Regions from separate parts of the Serratia sp. TSA_105.2 genome, predicted to be linked through region 1. Evidence: predicted binding sites of a transcription regulator. Region 1 holds the regulator's gene; each other region holds the start of a gene.
The links. The regulator Fur, encoded in region 1, represses iron uptake genes when iron is present. The targets are predictions, from matches to a motif close to ATAATAATGAGAACNACTATCAA.

Region 2: the regulator Fur is predicted to act here: its motif matches at 1,318-1,340, upstream of entS (enterobactin transporter EntS).
Region 3: the regulator Fur is predicted to act here: its motif matches at 2,292-2,314, upstream of fes (enterochelin esterase).
Region 4: the regulator Fur is predicted to act here: its motif matches at 1,205-1,227, upstream of ACUTSC_RS23580 (isochorismate synthase).

Annotation. Positions count from the first base shown of each region.
Region 1 is NZ_JBQZFT010000002.1:617,572-623,638, reverse strand. It holds gene ACUTSC_RS09385 (family 20 glycosylhydrolase) at 1-2,129, shown strand, start outside; gene fur (ferric iron uptake transcriptional regulator) at 2,374-2,820, opposite strand; gene fldA (flavodoxin FldA) at 3,150-3,689, opposite strand; gene ybfE (LexA regulated protein) at 3,954-4,241, opposite strand; gene ybfF (esterase) at 4,498-5,271, opposite strand; gene seqA (replication initiation negative regulator SeqA) at 5,496-6,038, shown strand.
Region 2 is NZ_JBQZFT010000015.1:34,204-40,270, reverse strand. It holds gene ACUTSC_RS23830 (non-ribosomal peptide synthetase) at 1-1,240, shown strand, start outside; gene entS (enterobactin transporter EntS) at 1,417-2,685, shown strand; gene ACUTSC_RS23820 (isochorismate synthase) at 2,898-4,103, shown strand; gene ACUTSC_RS23815 ((2,3-dihydroxybenzoyl)adenylate synthase) at 4,111-5,739, shown strand; gene ACUTSC_RS23810 (isochorismatase) at 5,743-6,067, shown strand, end outside.
Region 3 is NZ_JBQZFT010000015.1:42,358-48,424, forward strand. It holds gene ACUTSC_RS23830 (non-ribosomal peptide synthetase) at 1-618, opposite strand, end outside; gene ACUTSC_RS23835 (MbtH family NRPS accessory protein) at 651-857, opposite strand; gene fes (enterochelin esterase) at 832-2,205, opposite strand; gene ACUTSC_RS23845 (TonB-dependent siderophore receptor) at 2,490-4,772, shown strand; gene ACUTSC_RS23850 (hypothetical protein) at 4,832-6,064, opposite strand.
Region 4 is NZ_JBQZFT010000014.1:65,602-71,668, forward strand. It holds gene ACUTSC_RS23580 (isochorismate synthase) at 1-1,170, opposite strand, end outside; gene ACUTSC_RS23585 (4'-phosphopantetheinyl transferase family protein) at 1,360-2,052, opposite strand; gene agp (bifunctional glucose-1-phosphatase/inositol phosphatase) at 2,214-3,443, opposite strand; gene ACUTSC_RS23595 (anion permease) at 3,590-5,053, opposite strand; gene citG (triphosphoribosyl-dephospho-CoA synthase CitG) at 5,079-5,963, opposite strand; gene citX (citrate lyase holo-[acyl-carrier protein] synthase) at 5,944-6,067, opposite strand, start outside.

The DNA.
Region 1 (6,067 bases):
TCACCGGCGACCAGTGGAAGCGCACCAAGGACGACAAAAACATTCTGATGACGCCGGCTTCGCGCTTTGTCAGCAATGCCGACTTGCAGACGCTGTCTGCCGGCGCGCTGCGCGGCCAGATCGTGCCGACGCCGATGCAGGTGAAAGTGCACGCGCAGGACGTCGATCTGCGCAAAGGGGTATCGCCGGATCTGAGCACGCTGGTCAAGCCGGCGGCGGACGTCGTCAACCAACGCTTCGCGCTGCTGGGCGTGCCGGTTCAGGCCAACGGCTATCCGATCAAGACCGACATCCAGCCGGGCAAGTTTAAAGGCGCGATGGCGGTGCCGGGCGCCTATGAGCTGAAAATCGGCAAGAAAGAAGCGCGGGTGATCGGCTTCGATCAGGCTGGGGTGTTCTACGGGCTGCAGTCGATCCTGTCGTTAGTGCCGAGCGACGGCAGCGGCAAGATCGCCACGCTGGACGCCAGCGATGCGCCGCGCTTCCAGTATCGCGGCATTTTCCTCGACGTAGCGCGCAACTTCCATAAGAAGGACGCGGTGCTGCGCCTGCTGGATCAGATGGCGGCCTACAAGCTCAACAAATTCCACTTCCACCTGAGCGATGACGAAGGCTGGCGCATCGAGATCCCCGGTTTGCCTGAGCTGACGGAGGTCGGTGGCCAGCGCTGCCACGATCTGAGCGAAACCACCTGCCTGCTGCCGCAGTACGGCCAGGGGCCGGACGTCTACGGTGGCTTCTTCAGCCGTCAGGACTATATTGACATCATCAAATACGCCCAGGCGCGCCAGATTGAAGTGATCCCGGAGATCGACATGCCGGCACACGCCCGCGCCGCGGTGGTCTCGATGGAAGCGCGCTATAAAAAGCTGCATGCCGCCGGCAAAGAGCAGGAGGCCAACGAATTCCGCCTGGTGGATCCGACCGATACCTCCAACACCACCTCCGTACAGTTCTTTAACCGCCAGAGCTACCTGAACCCGTGCCTGGATTCTTCCCAGCGCTTTGTCGACAAGGTGATCGGCGAGATCGCCCAGATGCATAAAGAGGCCGGCCAGCCGATCAAGACCTGGCACTTCGGCGGCGACGAAGCGAAAAACATTCGCCTGGGTGCCGGCTACACCGACAAGGCGAAACCGGAGCCGGGCAAAGGCATCATCGATCAGAGCAACGAAGACAAGCCGTGGGCCAAGTCGCAGGTGTGCCAGACGATGATCAAAGAAGGCAAGGTGGCCGACATGGAGCATCTGCCGAGCTACTTTGGCCAAGAGGTCAGCAAGCTGGTGAAGGCGCATGGCATCGACAGAATGCAGGCCTGGCAGGATGGCCTGAAAGACGCCGAGAACGCGAAGGCGTTCGCCACCTCGCGCGTGGGCGTCAACTTCTGGGATACCCTGTACTGGGGCGGTTTCGATAGCGTCAACGACTGGGCCAACAAAGGGTATGAAGTGGTGGTTTCCAACCCGGACTACGTCTATATGGACTTCCCTTACGAGGTGAACCCGGACGAGCGCGGTTACTACTGGGGCACCCGCTTCAGCGACGAGCGCAAGGTGTTCAGCTTCGCGCCGGACAACATGCCACAGAACGCGGAAACCTCGGTCGACCGCGACGGCAACCACTTCAACGCCAAGAGCGACAAGCCGTGGCCGGGTGCCTACGGGCTGTCCGCTCAGCTGTGGAGCGAAACCCAGCGCACCGATCCGCAGATGGAATACATGATCTTCCCACGCGCGCTGTCAGTGGCTGAACGCGCCTGGCACCGCGCCGGTTGGGAGCAGGACTATCGCGCCGGCCGCGAATACAAAGGCGGGGAAACCCACTTTGTCGATACCAAGACGCTGGAGAAAGACTGGCTGCGCTTCGCCAATATCCTGGGGCAGCGTGAACTGGCCAAGCTGGACAAGGGCGGCGTCGCTTATCGTCTGCCGGTGCCGGGCGCACGCGTAGCGGGCGGCAAGCTGGAGGCGAATATCGCGCTGCCGGGGTTGGGCATCGAGTACTCCACCGACGGCGGCAAGCAGTGGCAGCGCTATGACGCCAAGGCCAAGCCGGCGATCTCCGGTGAAGTGCAGGTGCGTTCGGTCAGCCCGGACGGCAAACGCTACAGCCGCGCCGAGAAGGTCTAGGCCCGGTGCAATGGCCTGCTGCCCTGGCGGCGGCCGTATAACGAAGGGGGAATGCGTTCGCCCGCGCGTGTCGGCGTAGGGCGGACGTTGTAGTGAGAGTAGTACGTGGAGTCGCTGTGCCGCTGCAATTGTGATATTTCATGACATGATTTTCCCCGGCCTGTCCGGGGATTTTTTTGTCTGCTGCACAGCGGGCATAAAAAAACCGCCTCGGTGTGAGGCGGTTTTTCATAGCCGGTCAGGCTTATTTCTTGTCGTGCAGCGTTTCGTCTTCGCGGCAGTCACCGGTTTCGCAGTGGCCGTACAGATACAGGCTGTGGTTGGTGAGCTTGATGCCGTGTTGCTTGGCGATATCACGCTGGCGCACTTCGATGGATTCGTCGCTGAATTCGATCACTTTGCCGCAGTCCAGGCAAATAAGATGATCGTGGTGATGCTGTTGGGTCAGCTCGAACACGGACTTGCCGCCTTCGAAATTGTGACGTGTCACAATGCCCGCATCGTCAAACTGGTTCAGTACGCGATAAACCGTTGCCAGCCCGATCTCTTCGCCCATATCAATCAGTTTTTTGTACAAATCTTCCGCACTGACGTGATGGCATTCCGGATTTTGCAGTACTTCCAGGATTTTGAGTCGCGGAAGCGTGACTTTTAAGCCGGCCTTCTTCAATGCGATGTTGTTGTCGGTCATGCGAATTCAGTCCTGTTACTATGCTAATCAAGTTGAGGCGTACTCGCCTGTGGCATCGGTCGGCACAAAGAGTTAATGCGTCTCATTATAGAACCGGTTGTACTAAATGGAAACCGCCGGTTGTTAACAAAGATATAATTGCACTATTGCATGTTTTGCATGCAACGCCTTGATGGATGGGATAAACCGATATCTCAGTCTACCGTGACGGGGTGGGAAGTTACAAATCTGTAGCTTCTATCGCAGCAATCCCTGCTGCCGATGACGGCCCTGTGGGCACACTATGCACTTTACAGGGCCTTTGTTCAACCTTTCGCCAGTGCCGGGGCTTAGCCGACGATATCGGCCAGGCTCAGCTCTTCGACGATCTGTTTGACCCAAGCGTCCACGCGCTCGTTGGTCAGCTCCGGCTGACGGTCTTCGTCGATCGCCAAACCGATGAAGTGGTCGTCGTCCGCCAGGCCTTTGGAGGCCTCGAAGTGGTAGCCTTTGGTCGGCCAGTGGCCCACGATGGCCGCGCCGCGCGGTTCGATGATGTCGCGAATGGTGCCCATCGCGTCACAGAAGTATTCCGCGTAGTCTTCCTGGTCGCCGCAGCCGAACAGCGCCACCAGTTTGCCGTTGAAGTCGACTTCTTCCAGCGTCGGGAAGAAATCATCCCAGTCACACTGCGCTTCACCGTAATACCAGGTCGGGATACCCAGCAGCAGGATATCGAACCCTTCCAGGTCTTCTTTGCTGCTTTTAGCGATGTCATGCACTTCAGAGACGTCGTCGCCAAACTGTTTCTGGAGAATTTTCTGGATCATTTTGGCAATGTTTTCGGTATTGCCAGTGTCGCTGCCAAAGAAAATGCCTACAGTAGCCATATCGCGTATAACCTTTAAATTCAAGTAATTGCATTACTCGACGCCGGCACTGCCGCCGCTGACGCCGATTAAAATGATGCCATGGCAAGAGCCTTTCGCCTCCGGGGCGGGCGCCGACAGGCGCAGTCTCTTACCGGTAAATGCGTATCATGCCAGAAAGTGGCGCCGGGGTTTTATCGCATTTATGCGATGCCGGAGAATGAAGAAAAGCGTGGTCGATCCGGCGTTGTCCTTAACGCCGCGCCGCGCGTGCGGCCGAAGAGATCAATGTTCCGGCTGTTCTTCCGCCAGTTGTGCCAACAGCATCTGCTCGATGAGTTCGCTGCGGCTGATGTTGCGCTGTTCCGCCAGTTTGTTCAGGGCGTCCACCGCATCCGCGTTGATTTTCAGCTCTACGCGCCGCAATCCACGCACTTTATCGCGCCGTAACTGATTGCGCTTATTGATTCTAAGCTGTTCATCGCGGGAAAGCGGGTTGGTTTTCGGGCGCCCCGGACGGCGTTCATCTGCGAACAGATCCAGCGTCGTGCGATCCGTTTGTTCTTTTGCCATAGGTAGCGGTACTGCAAGGGAGTTTGCATCAAAAAGCGCTCGCACGCTTCCGGAGGCATCGGTTAACACACTTCGGGCCAATAAACCCTAACCCAAATTCACCCCCGAACCGGCGTTCGCGAACGCGCTGGCGCGGCGGCAAAATTATAGCGCGCCATATTACCCCAGCAGATGGAGCGGCGACAATGCCTAACTGCGGGCTAAACGCGCTAAGCCGTTATCTTTAGCGCGTTTTTTCGCCAGGTGAGCGCACTTTTCAGGCTTCGTCGAGAAAACGGTGGATGGCGCGCAGCACCGCCTCCGGCTTTTCGGCGTGCACCCAATGGCCGGTGCCGGCAACGACGTGCGCGCGGGCCTGCGGGAACTGGCGCGCGATGTCTGCACGGTAACTGTCCTGCACGTACGGCGACAGGCCGCCGCGAATGAACAGGATTGGGTGCGGCCAGGCCGGCACATCCTGCCAGCCGGTGATGTCTTCGTAACGTTCGATCAGCACCGGCAGGTTGAAGCGCCATTCGCCGTTGTGGAAGGACTTCAGCAGGAACTGGATCACGCCTTCTTCCTGCAGATAGTCGCGCATCAGCTGGGCGGCCGCCTGGCGCTGGGTGATGCCGGCGGCGCTGACGGCCTTCAGCGCGGCGAAGATCTCGTCGTGACGGCGGGTCTGGTAATCCACCGGCGCGACGTCGATGACGATCAGCCTGGCTATGCGCTCGGGCGCGATGGCGGTCAGCGCCATCGCCGCTTTGCCGCCCATCGAATGACCGATGACGATCGCTTTCTCCAGCTGCAGTTCGTCGAGCAGCGCCAGCAGATCCTGCGCCATGGCGGGGTAGTTCATGTCGTCGGCGCGCGGGGAGAGGCCGTGGTTGCGCAGATCGACCTTGATCACCGTGTGCTGTTTATGCAGATCGCGCGCCAGCACGCCCAGGTTGTCCAGATTGCCGAACAGCCCGTGGATCAGCAGCACCGGCAGCGCGTCTGACTCGGCGGCCAGCAGTTGATAATGTAATTTCATGGCGAAGTTCATACTGAGAGAGATTCAGATTAGGGTATCATGATTGAATCGCACGATGAATCATGCGGAATTTTCGCGGCGCGGGCTTGGCAGTGCCGGCTATAGGTATTAGTCTGCATTTGCCGTCCGGAGGCACATTGTTGTGTTCGCCCCAGCGCTTTTAACCTTATAATCCCATGGCTTGAATGCAGGATCTGGCTTCAGGTTCTAAGTAGAAAAAACAGTATTGGATAAAGATGAAAACTATTGAAGTCGACGAAGAGCTTTACCGTTATATTGCCAGCCACACGCAACACATCGGTGAAAGCGCGTCCGATATTTTACGCCGCATGTTGAAATTCACCGCCGGGCAGCCGGTGCGCGCGTTGCCTGCTGCCAGTGCACCGCAGTCCGTCGAGCTGGAAAAAGCGGCGCCGGCGCAGCGCCCACGCGATCGCGTACGCGCCGTGCGTGAGCTGCTGCTGTCGGATGAATATGCCGAGCAGAACAAAGCGGTCAACCGTTTCATGCTGGTGCTGTCCACGCTGTATACCCTCGATGCCGCCGGTTTCGCCGCCGCTACCGAGGCGTTGACCGGCCGTACCCGCACCTATTTCGCCGGCGATCAGCAGACCCTGCTGGCCAACGGCACGCACACCAAGCCGAAGCATGTACCGGGCACCCCTTACTGGGTGATCACCAATACCAATACCGGCCGCAAACGCAGCATGATCGAACACATCATGCAGGCGATGCAGTTCCCGGCGGAACTGATCGAGAAAGTTTGCGGTACCGTCTAATTTAGCGAACAGCCCGTCATGCTGGCCGT
Region 2 (6,067 bases), on a different contig from region 1:
CGCGCTGGTGCTGCAGGGCACGCCGGTGGACGCCGGCGGCGATGCGCGCCAGCTGGTGGGTTATCTGGTGATGCAGCCCGGCGCGAGCTGGGATGCGGAAGCCCTGCGTGCGGCGCTGGCCGACCGCCTGCCGCCGCACATGGTGCCGGTGGCGCTGGTGGAAATGAGCGATTTGCCGCTGAGCGCCAACGGCAAGCTGGATCGCAAGGCCTTGCCGCAGCCGCAGGGCGGTGAACGCAAGGCAGGACGGCCGCCGCAGGCCGGGCTGGAAAGCGAGATCGCGGCGGTGTTCGCCCGCTTGCTGCAGCGCGAGCAGGTGTTCGCCGACGACGATTTCTTCGCGCTCGGCGGCCATTCGCTGCTGGCGATGCGGCTGGCGGCGGAGCTGCGCCGCGATCTGGGCAAGGCGGTGTCCGTCGGCCAGGTGATGGTGGCGTCGCGCGTTGAGCAGTTGGCCGCCTTGCTGGCGGAAGATCGCACGCAGGAAGAGGCCGATCGCAGCGGCTTCGACAGCGTATTGCCGCTGCGCGTCACCGAGGGGCCGACGCTGTTCTGTCTGCACCCGGCGTCCGGTTTCTCTTGGCAGTTCAGCGTATTGCCGCGCTATCTCGATCAGCACTGGTCGCTGGTCGGTATCCAGTCACCGCGGCCGGACGGCCCGTTGGCGCTGAGCGAAGATATGGATCAGGTGGTGGATGCCCACCTGCAGACGGTGTTGCAGGTACAGCCGCACGGGCCGTACCACTTCATCGGCTACTCGCTGGGCGGCACGCTGGCGCAGGGCATCGCCGCCCGGCTGCAGGCGCGCGGCGAGCAGGTGGCGTTCCTCGGCCTGCTGGATACCTATCCGCCGGAGACCCAAAACTGGGACGTGATGCTGGATGACAACGTGTTGAAGGAAGTGCAGCGCGAGCGCGAGCAGTTCCTGGCGGTGTCGCAGGATACGCTGGATCCGGCGCTGGGCGAGACGCGCACCGTGATGTTCGACAACATCGAAGCCAACTACGCCGATTCGGTGCGGTTGCTGTCGCACACGCGTACCGCCCGCTTCCGCGGCCAGGCGACGCTGTTCGTCGCCAAGCGCACATTGCAGGAAGGAATGGACGTGCAGCAGACCTGGTCGCAGTACGTCGATGCGCTGCAGGCGCACGAGCTGGACTGCGCGCATGTCGATATCGTTTCGCCGGCGTCGTTCAAAGTGCTGGGGCCGCTGCTGAACCGGATCTTGCGCACGCTGTAATCGCGCCCGTCATCTCGCCGCCAGGCACGGGGATGACCCCGCGTGTGGCGGCGTTTCTTGCGGTTGCTCATAGTTGAATATCAATGAGTTTTATTATCATTATTGATTTCGTCATCTGTGCTAGCATAGCGCCCCGCAACTGCAGAATCCCCGTTTAAAGATGTGGTGAACAACCGATGAGTAGCAAACCCTCCATCCTGCTTGATTTTAGCCTGCTGAAAACCAACCGGGCTTTCCGCGCGGTGTTCTGCGCGCGCTTTATCTCCATTGTGGCGCTGGGGCTGATGGCGATCGCCATCCCGGTGCAGATCCAGGCGCTGACCGGTTCCACCCTGCAGGTCGGGCTGGCGGTGACGCTGGCCGGCGGCGGCATGTTCGCCGGGCTGCTGATGGGGGGCGTATTGGCCGATCGCTATGAGCGGCGCCGGCTGATCCTGTTCGCGCGTTCTACCTGCGGCGTCGGCTTCGTCGGCCTGTGCCTCAACGCCCTGTTGCCGTCGCCTTCGCTGGCGGCCATTTATCTGCTGGCGGTGTGGGACGGCTTCTTCGGCGCGGTGGGGGTGACGGCGCTGCTGGCGGCCACGCCGGCGCTGGTGGGCCGCGAAAACATCGTGCAGGCGGGCGCCATCAGCATGCTGACGGTACGCTTCGGCTCGATTCTTTCCCCGGCGATTGGCGGCCTGGTGATTGCCCATATGGGCATTGCCTGGAACTACGGCCTGGCGGCGTTTGGCACCCTGTTGACGCTGCTGCCGCTGCTGAGCCTGCCGCAGCTGATGCCGCCGCCGCAGCCGCGTGAACACCCGCTGCGCGCGTTGGCGGGCGGCTTCGCCTTCCTGTTCCAGAACAAGGTGATCGGCATGGTGGCGCTGATCGGCGCGCTGCTGACCATGGCCAGCGCGGTGCGCGTGCTGTACCCGGCGATGGCGGAGAGCTGGCACATCGACGCTGCCCACCTCGGCTATATGTATGCCGCCGTGCCGCTCGGCGCGGCCATCGGTGCGTTCACCAGCGGGCGCGTGGCACACGTGGCACGCCCCGGCTGGGTGATGCTGCTGACGGCGATCGCGGCGTTCGCCGCCATTGGCCTGTTCGGCCTGATGCCGTGGTACAGCCTGGCGTTGCTGTGCCTGGTGGCGTTCGGCTACCTGAGCGCGCTGAACTCGCTGCTGCAATACGGCCTGATCCAGAGTCTGACGCCAGACAACTTCCTCGGCCGCATCAACGGCCTGTGGACGGCGCAGAACGTGGTGGGCGATGCGCTGGGCGCACTGTTGCTGGGGGCGATGGGCGCCTTCATGCTGCCGGCGATGAGCGCCAGCGGTTTCGGCTTCGGCGCGGCGGTGCTCGGCATCCTGTTGCTGTTCGCCATGACCGGTTTGCGCCAGGTGACGCTGCACAAACCAGAGCCGCAGAACGAGGCGCAACCAGCCAGCGAAAAGTAACGTCATGCGCTAATGCGACGCTGTGGGATCAAATAGCAATGCTTATCATCGGCATGCGTAAAACCCACAGCGTTTATGTCATGATTTCGAAATGAAAGAAGTGCTTACGTTTATTGACATAGCAAATATCGGCGAGTAATTTAGCGCGGAATTAACTCAAATGATAATCATTATTATATTGGTTATCACTTCAAATCCTTGAGGGCGAAGCGATGGATACTGCCGTGAACGACATCAATCGAAAGGAAATGCAGGAGCGCGAAGAACACCGGTTCGCCGCTGATTTTTCTCCGGCGTCGGGCTTCTTCTTTACCTCCCCTTTCCGCAGCTTGACCACCACCGGTTGTTTCAGCCGCATTCGCCTGCCGGCCGCGGACGGCGCCGACCTGAACGGCGAGTTCCAGCGCAGCGTACGGCAGGCGTTTGCCGATGCCCGTCAGGCCGGCATCAAAAACCCGCTGCTGTGCGGCGCCATTCCGTTCGATACCCGGCAGCCTTCGGCGCTGTTTATTCCGCAGCAGAGCCGCTGGTTCGATCGCGCCGCCTTTATGGCCGGGGTTCGGCCGGCGGCGAACGGCCCTGAACTGGCCGGCGTGACGGAGCTGCCGCCGCAGCAGCCGTTCATGAACATGGTCAGCGATGCCGTCGACGCGATGAAGGCCGGTGAGCTGGATAAAGTGGTGCTGTCGCGCCTGCTGGAGATCGAAACGCGCCAGCCGGTGGATCGCCATGCGCTGATGGCGCGCGTGATTGCTCAGAACCCGCACGGTTTCCATTTCCATGTGCCGCTGGAGCAGGGCGCGCTGTTGGGCGCCAGCCCGGAGCTGCTGCTGCGCCAGGACGGCGGCCGTTTCTATTCCAACCCGCTGGCCGGTTCCGCCCGGCGCGAGGCCGACCCGCTGCGCGATCGCGAAGTGGGGGAGCGGCTGATGGCCTCGGCGAAAGATCGCCACGAGCATCGCATCGTCACCGAAAGCATGCGTGACGTGCTGGCCGGCCGCTGCCGCTACCTGAACGTGCCGCACACCCCTGAATTGTTGACTACCACGACGCTGTGGCATCTCTCCACGCCGATCGACGGCGAGGCAGCGTCTCCAGATGAAAATGCCCTGTCGCTGGCCTGCCTGCTGCACCCAACGCCGGCGCTGTGCGGCATGCCGACGGCCGAGGCGCATGCCCTGATCGGCAAGCTGGAGCCGTTCGATCGCGGCCTGTTCGGCGGCATCGTCGGCTGGTGCGACGACGAAGGCAACGGCGAGTGGGTAGTGACTATCCGCTGCGGCACCGTTGACGGCAACCGGGTGCGGCTGTTTGCCGGCGCCGGCATCGTGGAAGACTCTTCACCCGAATCTGAATGGCATGAAACAGGCACCAAACTCAGCACCATTCTGCGTGCCTTTGGTATGAATCAAGGATAACGACAAGATGAGCATTGCCTTTACCCCCTGGCCGGCGGAGTTCGCCAGCCGCTATCGCGAACGCGGCTACTGGACTGACAAGCCGCTGACCGAGATCCTCGACCGCCAGGCCAACAACGACGCCCCGGCGATTATCGACGCCCAGGGCAGCCTGACCTACCGCGAGCTGCAGCAGCGTTCCGATCGTCTGGCGGCCGCTCTGCTGCGCCGCGGCGTGAAACCCGGCGACACCGCGTTGGTCCAACTGGGCAACGTGGCGGAGTTCTATATCGTGTTCTTCGCGCTGCTGAAAATTGGCGTGGCGCCGGTCAACGCGCTGTTCAGCCATCAGCGCAGCGAGCTGAATGCCTATGCCGAGCAGATCAAACCGGCGCTGCTGATCGCCGATCGCCAGCACGGGCTGTTTGCCGACGATCAATTCCTGAACGCCTTCCGCGATGCGCATCCTTCGCTGCGGGTTGTGGCGCTGCGCAGCCAGCCCGAGGGCGAGCTGGCGCTGGCCGCCTGGCTGGACGAGGCGAGCGACGGTTTTGTCGCGCAGCCTTCCGCGGCCGATCAGGTGGCGTTCTTCCAGCTTTCCGGCGGCAGCACCGGTACGCCGAAGCTGATCCCGCGTACCCACAATGATTACTACTACAGCATTCGCCGCAGCGTGGAGATCTGCCGTTTCGACGCGCAGACCCGCTATCTGTGCGCGCTGCCGGTGGCGCACAACTACCCGATGAGTTCGCCGGGCGTGCTGGGCGTGTTTTATGGCGCCGGACTGGTGGTGTTCGCCGCCGATCCGGACGCCGGGCAGTGCTTCCGCCTGATCGAACAGCACCAAATCAACGTGACGGCGCTGGTGCCGCCGGCGGTCACGCTGTGGCTGCAGGCGATCGAAGAGTGGGGCGGCAATGCCCAGCTCGCCAGCCTGAAACTGCTGCAGGTGGGCGGCGCCAAGCTGGGCGAAACGCTGGCGGCGCGCATTCAGAACGAAATCGGCTGCCAACTGCAGCAGGTGTTCGGCATGGCGGAAGGGCTGGTGAACTACACCCGGCTGGACGACGACGAACGCCACATCCTGACGACGCAAGGGCGGCCGATGTCGCCGGACGACGAAGTGTGGGTGGCGGATGACGACGGCAATCCGTTGCCGGCGGGCGAGGTCGGGCGGTTGATGACGCGCGGGCCTTATACCTTCCGCGGTTACTACCAGAGCCCGGCGCACAACGCCGACGCCTTCGATGCCGACGGTTTCTACTGCTCCGGCGATCTGATCAGCATCAGCGAAGACGGCTACATCACCGTGCAGGGGCGGCAGAAAGATCAGATCAACCGCGGCGGAGAGAAGATCGCCGCCGAGGAGATCGAGAACCTGCTGCTGCGTCATCCGGACGTGATCAACGCCGCGCTGGTGTCGATGCCGGACGCGCTGATGGGGGAGAAGAGCTGCGCCTATATCATCGCCAACGCGCCGCTGAAGCCGGTGGTGCTGCGTCGCCACCTGCGCGAGCAGGGCGTGGCGGACTTCAAACTGCCGGATCGCTTTATTCAGGTGGACAGCCTGCCGCTGACCCCGGTCGGCAAAGTGGACAAAAAACGGCTGCGCCAGCAGCTCGACGCGCAACTACAGACTCAGGCTCAGGGAGATTAATCGATGGCCATTCCAAAACTTAATGATTACGCGCTGCCGACGGCGGACGAACTGCCGCAAAATAAAGTCACCTGGCAGGTAGAACCGCAGCGCGCCGCGCTGCTGATCCACGATATGCAGCAGTATTTCCTCAATTTCTGGGGCGAAGACAGCGCGCTGATTAAACAGGTGGTGGAGAACATCGCCAGCCTGCGCCGCTACTGCAAACAGCAGGGCATTCCGGTGTTCTATACCGCGCAGCCGAACCAGCAGAGCGATGAAGATCGCGCGCTGTTGAACGACATGTGGGGGCCGGGCCTGAACAAACACCCTGAGCAGCAGGCGGTGA
Region 3 (6,067 bases), on a different contig from region 1:
GGCGTCACGCTGCCAGGCCGGCGCCTCCCGGTAAGCCTGGTATTCCGCCACCACGTCGCTGAACGCCGTGAAAGGCGTCGGTTCCAGCGCGTCGCCGCGGCAAAGATGGGTGTAAATCGCCGCCACGCGGCGAGCGATGGCGGTGAAGCTGAAACCGTCCACCAGCAGATGGTGATAGCGCTGATACCAGAACCAGCGGTCATCCGCCAGACGCATCACCACATGGCGATACAGCGGCGCGCCGCTGCCGGCGCGCAGATCGCTCGCCAGATCGATATCCATCAGCGCGCGCGCGGCGGCTTCGGGGTCCGGCGACGTCGTCAGATCGACGAGTTCCGGCTCGTGCACCGCCAGCGTGTTATCCAACCATTGCACCGGCACGCCGTCACGTTCCGCAAAACGCAGGCGCAGCATATCCACCTCGCCCAGACCCTGGATGATGGCCTGCAGCAGAGGCTCTACGGCAATGGGGCCGTTGAGTTCGATGGCGTGGGCCACCGCGTAGGCATTGCGATACGGGGAAATTTGATCGGCGACCCAGATGCCGGGTTGCGCCGCGACCAGCGGCCATTCGCCCGCAAGCGCCGGGCCGCTGAGAGAGTTAGGGGTGTGTGACACTGCTTATTGCTCCCGTGATTACCTGGCGCCGGTCACGCCTCGCGTGCTGCGACCGGCAGAATGTCTTGCCAATGCTGTTCCAGCCATTCGGCGCACGCAGTGCGCGCCGCCGGGCCGAAGACGATCGTCCACTCGGACGGAATGGCGCGGAAATCCGGCCACAAACTGTATTGTTGTTGTACGTTGCGCAGCACCAGGCTGCGCTGCTGTGGATCATCGAACGGATTCAGGCTTTCCATCATGTGTTCCTCGTGCCGTCGCCGATGCCGGGTAAGCGGTGGCGAAAGCGGAAGCCCAGACCGCCTGCAGCCCGTCGGTCAGGCCGCTGCGCCAGCACAGCGCGTCGTGCCCGCCTTCCACCACCCGGTAGTGCACCCGATGGCCGGCGTCGCTCAGGCGCGCTGCCATTTCGCCGCTGACCCGGTGCACCAGCTTTTCCTGCGAACCGGCTTCCATAAATACCTTCAGCGCGCCGTGGTTGCCCAAGCCGTACCGTTCTATCTGCTGCATCAGCCAGCAGGCGTCGTCGGGAATGCTTGGCAGCTGCAGCATGTCGCGCCGCGGCCACCAGTAGGAACCGGACTGGGTGATCACCGCACCGAAACGCTGCGGCCAGCGCAGCCCGGCATACAGGGAGGCCAGGCCGCCAAAGCTTTGCCCCGCCACCACCGTATCGGCCGGTTTGTCGCTGTGCGGCGCCCAGTCGGCCAGCTGCGGCATCAGTTCTTCCTGCACCGCCAGCCAGAAATCGTCCTTGCAGGTTAATTCTCGCGCCCGGTGCGGCAGATCGATGATGTCGATCAGCACATACACCGCTTCCGGCAACGCCCCCTCGCGGGTCAGCTGCATCAGCGGCTCCCAGACCGGCATTTGCTTCGCCCAGAACTGGCCGTCGAGCAGGATAGCCAACGGACGCTCGGCCGGCTTGCTGTCGCCGGTGGTGTAGATCCAGACATCGCGGCTGTTGCCCAGGCGTTCGCTCTGCCAGGTATGGCGCTGCAAACGCGCCGGCAGCGGCGGCGTGCAGCGCCCGCTGGCGATCTCATATTCGTCGAACGAGCGCCATACCGGCTGCGGCGGCGCATCCGGCATGTGCAGACCGGAGACGCTGTGGCCGCTGGCGCTTTGCCAGGAGCGATACGGGTTGAGCAAATCGGGGGTGGCGCTGGCGAACACCTGGTGCCACCAGTGGCGCAGGTTGTGCATGTTGGCGTGCGCATCGTCGCCGCTGAACGCCGGCGGCCGCTCGTCAAAGCAAGGGATAAAGCAGTAGCTGCCGCGCCAGGCGCCACTCAGCTCGGTCTGCCAGTACCACACGTCGGTGCCGGCCAAACGCTGCAGGCTTTGCGGCGGATTCGGCTGATGATGGTCGGTCAGGCAGTTAATGTTGATCCACACGCGACGGTAGGCGGAGGTCAATTCGCATCCCTGAGGATCGCGCCAGAAAAAGGTGGTTCGCCAGCGGCCGTTACCCGCCGGTTCTACCCATGGCGTACCGCGTCGTGCCACCGTCAACCACCACCCTGGACTGCCCGCATTGCTGCTGGCCAATAATCTGCTGCTTTCTGACTGTAGTTCTGTATTCACAACGCCTACCCATTTTGTAGTTGGCGGCACCGGGAACGTCGACTTTTCCCTATCGCCGGCCACCGCCCGAACGCACTGTACGCCAAATACTATTGATAATAATTTGCATTTGCAATAGTGTGTAAGGCTTGGAGATCGTGCTGGTATTGCGCGCAACGGACAGGGATCGGGGATACATCAATGGCATCCCTTGCCGCAGCCGATTTTCTATTTCCGACTACACAAAAACTACAACCGCCCTTCCCCCCGTTCGGCGAGGGATGGCAGCAAGGTAGGACACTCAAATGAAAAGCAAGCTATCACGTTATTCTTTAGCCACTCTTATCGGCTTGGGATTGGGCGCGTCCGCGTTCGCCAACGCCGCGCAGCAGACCGACACCCCCACCACGGAAGAAAACAGCGGCACCACGGATAAAAAGCCGCGCGGCGAAGACACCATCGTCGTGACCGCCGCCCGGCAGAACCTGCAGGCGCCGGGGGTGTCCACCATCACCGCCGAAGAGATCAAAAAACGCCCGCCGGCGCGCGACATCAGCGAACTGATCCGCACCATGCCCGGGGTTAACCTGACCGGCAACTCCACCAGCGGCCAGCGCGGCAACAATCGCCAGATCGATATCCGCGGCATGGGCCCGGAAAACACCCTGATTCTGATCGACGGCAAACCGGCCTCCAGCCGCAACTCGGTGCGCCAGGGCTGGCGCGGCGAGCGCGACTCGCGCGGCGATACCGCCTGGGTGCCGCCGGAAATGATCGAACGCATCGAAGTGCTGCGCGGCCCGGCCGCAGCGCGCTACGGCAACGGCGCCGCGGGCGGCGTGGTCAACATCATCACCAAGAAGGCCGGCGATGCGCTGCACGGCTCGCTGAACGGCTACTTCAACGTGCCGCAGCACAAGCAGGAGGGCGCCACCAAGCGCACAGACTTCAGCCTGTCAGGCCCGTTGAGCGATTCCCTGAGCTTCCGTCTGTTCGGCGGCTACAGCAAAACGCAGGCCGACGCCTGGGACATTAACGAATCGCATAAGTCCGAACGCGTCGGCGCCTACGCCAACAGCGTCCCGGCCGGGCGCGAAGGGGTGGTCGATAAAAATATCGACGCCTTGCTGCACTGGGACTTCGCCCATCTGCAGTCGCTGGAGTTCGAGTACGCTTACGGCCGCCAGGGCAACCTGTACGCCGGCGATACCCAGAACACCAACACCAACGCCCTGGTGCAGAGCAACTACGGCGAAGAGACCAACCGCATCTACCGTGAAACCTTCGGCCTGACCCACCGCGGCGCCTGGGACAACGGCGTGAGCACCAACAACTACGTGCAGTTTGAGCGCACCCGCAACACCCGCCTGAACGAAGGGCTGGCCGGCGGCACCGAAGGCATCTTCGACACCAAAAACACCGGGTTCGGCACCACCAAACTGGACGACTTCCTGGCGCACAGCGAAGTCAGCGTGCCGTTTGAACTGGGCGTTGCCCAGACCGCCACGCTGGGTACCGAGTGGACCCAGCAGCGGATGAAAGACGGCACGTCCACCAGCCAAACGCTGATGGGCGGCACCATTCCCGGCATGACTACCGGTACGCGCAGCCCTTATGCTTCCGCGCATATCTTCTCGCTGTTCGCCGAAGACAATATCGAGCTGACCGACACCACCATGCTGACGCCGGGCCTGCGTTACGATCTGCATTCCGAATCCGGCAACAACTGGAGCCCGGCGCTGAACCTGTCGCAGGAACTGGGCGACTACTTCACGCTGAAGATGGGCATCGCGCGTTCCTATAAAGCCCCGACGCTGTTCCAGACCAACGGCAACTACCTGCTGTACAGTAAAGGCCAGGGATGTGCCGGCAGCGATACCAAAAACGGCTGCTACCTGCTGGGCAACGACGATCTGAAAGCGGAAACCAGCGTCAACAAAGAGATCGGGCTGGAATTCCATAACGAAGGCTGGCTGGCCGGCGTGACCTACTTCCGCAACGATTACCACAACAAGATTGAGGCGGGTAACTCTCGCATCGCCACCAGCAGCACCGGCACGGCGGTCTATCAGTGGGAGAACGTACCGAAAGCGGTGGTACAAGGGCTGGAAGGCTCGTTGAACGTGCCGGTCAGCGAGACCGTCACCTGGAGCAACAACGCCACCTACATGATCGAGAACAAGAACAAGACCACCGGCGATTACCTGTCGGTGATCCCGAAGTTCACCGTCAACTCGACCCTCAGCTGGCAGGCCACGCAGGAGCTGTCGATGCAGTCCACCCTGACCTGGTACGGCCGTCAGAAGCCGAAAAAGTACAACTACCAGGGTAAACCGGCCACCGGCGGCGAAACCCGCGAGGTCAGCCCTTATGCCGTCGTCGGCGCCAGCGCGACCTATGACCTGACCAAAAACGTCAGCCTCACCGCCGGCATCGACAACCTGTTCGACAAACGCCAGTTCCGCGCCGGCAATGCGCAGAACGTGGGCGATCCGAACACCGGCGCGATCAACATCGCCGGCGCGGGCGCGGCCACCTACAACGAACCGGGCCGTACCTACTACATGAGCATCAACACCCACTTCTGATGACATGATCCAATAACAAAGGGGCGCCACGGCGCCCCTTTTTTTATCTTTCCATTCCGTTACTTGGTATGCAGCTGAATGCGCACCACGCTTTCCGGCTTGCCGGCCTTGGTGGAAGCGCCGTCGTTTTTCACCGTCACGAACAGCGCGTCGCCTTTCGGATCCAACGCCAAGCTGTTAGGGTGCGGCGGCAGGTCTACGGTTTGCAGGCGCTTGAGCGTTTTGGCGTCGAACACCGTCAGCGTCCCGGCGCCGTGATCCACGCGCACGCCTTTGCGGTTTGCGACGTACAGCCGCTGGCTGCGCTCGTCGAGCAGCAGGCCGATCGGCACCTCATCCGTCAGCTCGCTGGCCAGCACCTTGCCGCTGTCCGCATCCAGCGCAAACACCCGGTGGCCGCTGCTGCGCTTCACGTAGTCGTGCCCCAGATGATGGTTGCGGTAGTCGTCGCGATCGATGCCCTGATCGACGCCCAACAGGCGATTGCTCGCCGGGTCATACACCAGGTTCAGCAGTTGATCGGCCTGCACTTCATGCGTGGCGGTGATCGCCAGCGTGTCGGCGTTCAGGGTGATCACCTGCCCCTGCATGTTGGAGACGAACACCCGGCGGCCCTTCTCATCCAGCGTGATGCCCACCGCGTTGTAGCCAAAGCCCGGGATCACTTTCTCCAGCTTGCCGGCCTTGGTATCGACCACGTACAGCACGCTGTCAACGCCGAAGCCCAGACCCGGCAGGAACAGGCGGCCGCTTTGCGCGTCATATTTAATCTCGCGGAGGCGGTACAGGTAGTCCTCGGTGATTTTAAACTTCTTCAGCTCCGCCAACAGGAAATCCAGACGCTTGCCGCTGATGCCCGCCTGCTTGTAAGCCTGCTCCAGCACCGCTTTGTCCAGCAGCTTGATGCTGCCCAGCGCGTGGTTGGTGGTGGTGTCCACCACCCCGACTTCGCCGTTGAAGGCCTGCGTCAGGTACAGGCGATTACCCGCGTCGTTCAGCGCCACGCCGAAGCCTTTCACCTGCAGCGGGATCTCCGCCTTGATCGCCAGGGTGTTGGGATCCAGCCGCAGCACGCGGGAGCGCGCCTCTTCCTTCCAGTCCGGCGCGCTGACGAACAGCGCCTGTTGCGAGGTGCTGTAGGCCATTTCCACCACCGTCGACGACAGCGCCTCGCGCTTGATGTCCTGCGGTTTGATGCCGGCATCGTCGGCCTGCGCGGTGCCGGCGACCACCAGAGAGGCCGCCACCAGCAGCGACAGTAACGCGCGCGGGGTTGCTAGGGTTCCAGACATCCT
Region 4 (6,067 bases), on a different contig from region 1:
GCCGAAAGCGTTGAGCATGGTGCCCAGTTTGGCGGCGGTTTCCATCCACTCGGACTGCGGCGTCGAAGCGGCGACGATGCCCGCGCCGGCGAACAATCGCACCCGGTTGCCGCGCAGCAGGCCGCTGCGGATGACGATCGCCCACTCGCCGTCGCCGTTGGCGTCGCACCAGCCGACGATGCCGCTGAACAGGCCGCGATCGTGCGGTTCCAGATCGGCGATCAGTTGGCGGGCGCTCTCGGTCGGGAAGCCACACAGCGCCGGCGTCGGATGCAGCAGGCAAGCCAGCTGCATCACGTTGAGATTCGGGTTCAGCAGCTCGCCGCGAATGCGGGTGGACAGGTGCCACATGGTGCCGGTGCTGAGCAGCGACGGGCCGCTGGGCACGCTCAGGCTGGCGCACAATGGCGCCAGGTGGCGGCGAATGTCGTCGATCACCAGCTTGTGTTCGTATTTGTCTTTGGTCGAGCGCATCAGGCGCTCGCTGCCGAGGCGATCCTGCTGCGGATCGTCCTGACGGCGCGCCGAGCCCGCCAGCGGATTGGTGTGGATCTCGCCGCCCTGCTTGCGGATCAGCAACTCCGGGCTGGCGCCGATCAGCACGCCGCCATCGGCCAGCGGCAGGGAAAAGTGATAACCGGTCGGGTTCTGCACCATCAGGTTATTGAGGATCTGGTGGCCCGCCACCGGCTGCTCCAGCTCAATGTCGAGGATGCGCGACAGCACCGCCTTGTCCAGCTTGCCCTGTTTAAAGCGGCTGACCGCTTCCGCCACCGCGTGCTTGAAGCGCGGCTCGTCCGGAATGCTGGTGCAGGCAGCTAGGCGATGCGGTTGTTGCAGCATCGGGCGCGCGGCGCGGGTAAAGCTGTCGTTGGCGACAAACTGGCAGTTTTCAGGCACGTACAGGCTGGAAGGCCGGCGCGTATCGAACGGAATGGCGCCCACCACCACCGGCGTCTCCTGGCCGGCAGCTTTGGCGCGCGCCAGCGCCTGGCGGATATGCTGCGCCAGCGCGCTGCCTTCCTGCTCACCGCCGAACGCCGGCGTCTCGATACGCTCGAACACGCCATCGGCGGAGAGGGAACGGAATTCGGACCGGTACAAAAAGGTCGATTGTTCGGCGTACACAAACCCGGGGAAGGTTTGGTTTTCTGTCGTCAGTGTCGCCACTAGACCACTCCTTTGTTGCGCCTTACCAATGATAATGTTTATGCGAATAATTATCATTAGCCATAAAAGGAGGATAAATTACACCGGATCCCCACCGTGGGTCAATCTCCGATGAATGAATCTTTCCGCCCGCTGCGGCAAATCCGCGTTACGGCAAAGTAAGAAATAACACACTGTTATTATTGTGTTTTAGCAGAAAATAAAAGTCGTGACATCGTCACCTTCACGCCAAAAGCGCCCGTTAAACCGGCGGCCGGCGGGGCAATCTGGCGTCAACGTCTTAAGCAGCGCTAATACAAACGTCTGCCGCTGCATATCCACGCCGACCATGCGCGCATCGAGAAAATCGAAGTAACAGCGCACCTGCGGATAAAGCGCCTTGAACAGGCTCTCTTTGGCGGAAAACGTCAGCGTCAGCAGTTCATTGAACGGCAGCGCCTCGCGCAGCAACGCCTCGCGCTCCGCCGGGGAAACGATCGCCCCCCACAGCTCCTCCGCCCGCACGGCGGAGAGCAGCGTCTCCACATCCAGCCCCACCCCACCCAGCCCGCTCTCGCGGTGCACGGCGCACAGCGCGGTATCCGAATTATGGCTCAGCGCCCCGGCGATGCCCGGCGGCCACTGCGGCGCGCGATCTTCGCCGCGCGCCAGGGTGAAGTCGGCAAAACCGAGCTGCGCCAACAGCTGCCGCGCCAGAACACGCCCGGCCAGATACTCCGCGCGGCGCTTCGGCACCGCGCGCGCCAGATGATCCGGCAGCGCAAAGCCCGCCTCGGGAAAACTCTCGTCGCGATACTCCGCCAGCGCAAAATGGCAGCGCGCCACCTGGCCCGGATAGCCGTCCGGCGTGAAAAATTCGATATGGCGGATAAAAGTGGGCAACGGCGGTATCCATGATAAGCAGGCAGGCTGATGATGTTAGCCCCCGAAACGGCCTGCAACAATGACCCTGGGCAAAATAAATGGCGTTAAGACCCGCACGGCGGCGCGTTAGCCGGGATGGGGAGAGGCCTCTCCCCCGCGCTCGGGAGAGAGGCTGGGCATTACAAGATGCCTTTCATGGTCTTCTCGAAATCGCTCCAGGCGCAGAAGCCGTCTTTGTCGATCGGGCAGCCTTTCAGCGCCAGCGTTACTCGCTGCGGCGGGGTTTGCAGCGTCAGCGGCGTCGCCTTGCGCAGCTGTTCGGTGGACTGATAGACGTACTCGATCTTCAGCAATTCACGGTCGTTTTGCGCGTCGCGCCAGCGCTGGAATACCAGTTTGCCGCCGATCGGCGTTTTCTCGTATTGCTGCGGCAGCTGATACGGCTGGAACTGCATGGCCGACAGCAGCGAGGCAATATTGGAATCGTGGCCGACCAGCACCGTCAGTTTCGGCGCGTCCGGTTTACGCTCGCCGAGCAGCGCGTTGTTGATGTAGGTCAGCAGCGGCTTGGCGACGTTCTGCGCCACCACCGGCGAGGTGAACAGCGAGTCCTGATAGCCGTCTTTCAGCTGCGCCAGCTGCTGCCACTGGTGCGGGGTGGCGATTTTGCCCCAGGCCACCTCTTTCATCGGGAAACCTTCGTAATACTGCAGCATAAAGGCGTCCACCAGCGAGTTGCCCACCCGCAGCGGGCCGGAGACGCCCGGCTCTTTGCCCGGCACCGCGCTCATCACGCTGGCTTCTTTGGTCAGGTCACAGTGTTTGTCGGTCTTGCAGGCGGCGGAATCCTTGTAGTCGATGATCTTCGCCAGCTGTTGGTAAGCCGCGTCCAGCTTCAGCGAGCCCAGCGCGGCGTTCATCGCCGCCAGCGCCTGCTGGTTGAAGGCCTCGCTGGTGTCGGTGATGATCGGGTTGAAGGTCGGATCCATCTCGCCCATCTTGTCCTGATGGTGCACGCTGACGTCGCAGCCGGGGAACGCGCCGTTGCTGAAGAACTGCGCCGTGGCGACCGTGCGCTGCAGGCTGTTGGCGTAGACGTACACGCTGCCGGCGGTCGGGCAGCCCTCTTGCGGCAACAGGCCGGTCTGCTTCAGCCAGGCGTTGAAGTAGTGCCCCATATACACTTCCAGCACCCCGCCCTTGGTGGTCAGCTGGCCGCCCGGCGTTTCCCAGGCCGGCCAGGCCTTCGGCGTAGACTGCGCCAGCACGCTGCCGTTGTTGGCCAGCGGCGCGCGCAGGTTATGGCGGCTCATGACCAGCACCTGTTCCAGCTGATAACCGCCGGCGTCCGCCAGCGCGCTCCCGGTGAATAACAAAGGCAGGCACAGCAATAGCGTTTTTTTTCTCATCCGCAGAGGCTCCCGGAAAATGATTATTTTTAAGGTGTTAGCGTTTGCCTGCGTATGATGGCGAGGTTAGTGTGACAAGTGTGTGACAGGGTTCACGGGAAAGGATCGTAACCGCGGCCACCGGGCGGTGGCCGCGTGGCTTCAACTCAGTACCACAGGCTCATGATCGGCCAGCCGATCAGCAGCAGCGCGGCAATGTACACCACGCCGAGAATGCCGCCCAGGCGCCAGTAGTCTTTCGACTTCACGTAGCCGCAGCCGTAGATGATCACCCCCGGCCCGGTGGCGTACGGCGTCAGCACACCCATGATACCGATCGACAGCACCAGCAGCATCGACAGCTGCTCCATCGGCACACCCGGCAGCCCTTTACCGACCGCCAGGATCACCGGCAGCATGGTGGCGGTGTGCGCCGACAGGCTGGCGAACAGGTAGTGGGCGAAGTAGAACACCAGTACCAGCGCCACCACCGTCATGTTCGGCGAGAAGCCGTCCAGGTGGGTGCTCATGGTCTGGGCGAACCAGTCGATAAAGCCGGAGCGCGTCAGGCCGTTGGCCATCACCACCAGCGTCGCCAGGTTAACCAGCGTATTCCAGGCGCTGGAATATTTGGTGATCTCTTTCCACGACACCACGTGCAGCGCCAGCATCAGCGACACCGCCAGCAGGCACACCGCGGTGGCATCCAGCATTTTGCCGCCGAACACCCACAGGCACAGGCTGAGCAGCACCAGGCCGATCAGGGTGTATTCCTTGCGCGTCAGCTTGCCCATTTCCCCCAGCGCGGTATCCGCCCAGGCGGCCACTTCGCTGCTGTGGGTCACGCCCGGTTTGTACAGGTAGTAGGAGATCAGCGGCGCGATGATCAACAGCAGCAGGCCGACCGGCAGGAACGCCAGGAACCACTGCATCCAGCTGATGTGCACCCCGGCGATCTTGCCGACGAACTCGATGCCCAGCACGTTAGGCGCGGCGCCGGTGACGAACATCGAGGAGCTGATGCTGGTGCCGACCACCATCATCCACATCAGGTAACCGCCGATGCGGCGTGAAGAGGGATCGTTGGGGAAGGAGTCGAACAGCGGCGGCAGGTTTTTCACCACCGGGAATACCGTGCCGCCGGTGCGCGCGGTGTTGGACGGCGTGAACGGCGCCAGCAGGATATCGATGATCACCACCGCATAGCCCAGCGTCAGCGTGCGCTTGCCCATGAACTTCACCAGGAACAGCGCGATGCGCCGCCCCAGCCCGGTGGCCTCGTAGCCCAGCGCGAAGATAAAGGCGCCGAACACCAGCCAGACGGTGGTGCTGGAGAAGCCCGCCAGCCCCCATTTCAGCGCCTCTTTACCGGCCTTGAAGCCCGGCTCCGCCAGCTCCTGCGCGCCGAACAGCACCCAGTTGGCGCTCAGCACACTGACGGTCACTGCGATAAAGCTGATGGCGGTGGCCGGGATCGGCTCCAGAATCATGCCGACGATCATCGCCACGAAGATGGCGAAGTAGTGCCAGGCCTGCGGCGGCATGCCGTCGGGCACCGGTATCAATAACAGGATCGCGAGCACCGCCAGCGGCGCTATCGCTTTCCAGATCTTTTCCTGGGTTTGGGACATAGAGACTCTCCTGAAGGCTTGGTTATTATTCTTGGGCACCCAGCTGCGCCAGCAGCCAGGTCACTATCAACAGGTCGGCGCTGCCGCCGGGGCTGAGGTTGCGAGCGATGCAGTCGGCATCGAAGCGCCGCAGGCGCGCCAGACCCGCCTCCCCCGCCGAGCCGCCCTGCGCCAGCAGCAATGCCGCCCGGCGCCGCAGCCAGCGCAGCCCGTGCAGGCCGCCGCGCGAGGCGACGTTGGTGTCGTCGTTGTGGGCCATCAGCAACAGCAGGCTGTCCAGCAGCGCCCGCTGTTCGTCGCCATCGGCGGCCAGCCGTTGCCGATACAGCGGCAGCGCGCCGTCAATGACCAGCCGGAAACCGGCCTCCGCCTCGCCGCGTGCGCCGCTCAACCCGTGCGCGGCGAACAGCCGCTGGCCGGCGGTCTGCCCCGCGTTGTTGCGCCGCAGCTCGCGATCCACCAGCCCCCGGCACATCGCAGCCACCTCGGCGCACAGCGCTTCGGCACCGATGGCGCGGCCATGCTGCTGCAGGCGGCCGAAGGCGGTGCACAGCAACCCGAGCGAGAACACGCTGCCCTTGTGGGTGTTAATGCCGCCGGTGGCGCGGAACATCTGGTTTTCGCAGGCCAGGCCGAGCGGCCGCAGCCGCGCCAGCTGCTGCTCTGCCGGCAAAGCGGCGTCCTCGCGCCCGCGTTGGATAAAGCGCGGCAGCCACACGCCGATGGCGCGGGCGCTGCGATAGAAGTGCCCGAGATCCATGTCGCGGTGGGCACCGGTGTTATGGCGATCCACCAGCCCCGGCTTGGGCGTGAGGTTGACCTCCACCAGCAGCGCGCGGAAAGCGGCGCGGGCGAAATCGCAGGCCGGTTCGGCACGGTGGGCGGGCAGGTTAATCGGCAGAGATCGCATCGTTGAACATCCTTTCCATTTCATGCAGCAGCTGTTCGCTGCTGTGCCGCCGCTGGCGGGCGCAGATCTTGGCCGGTTGGCCGCACAGCAGGCAGCGCCGTTCC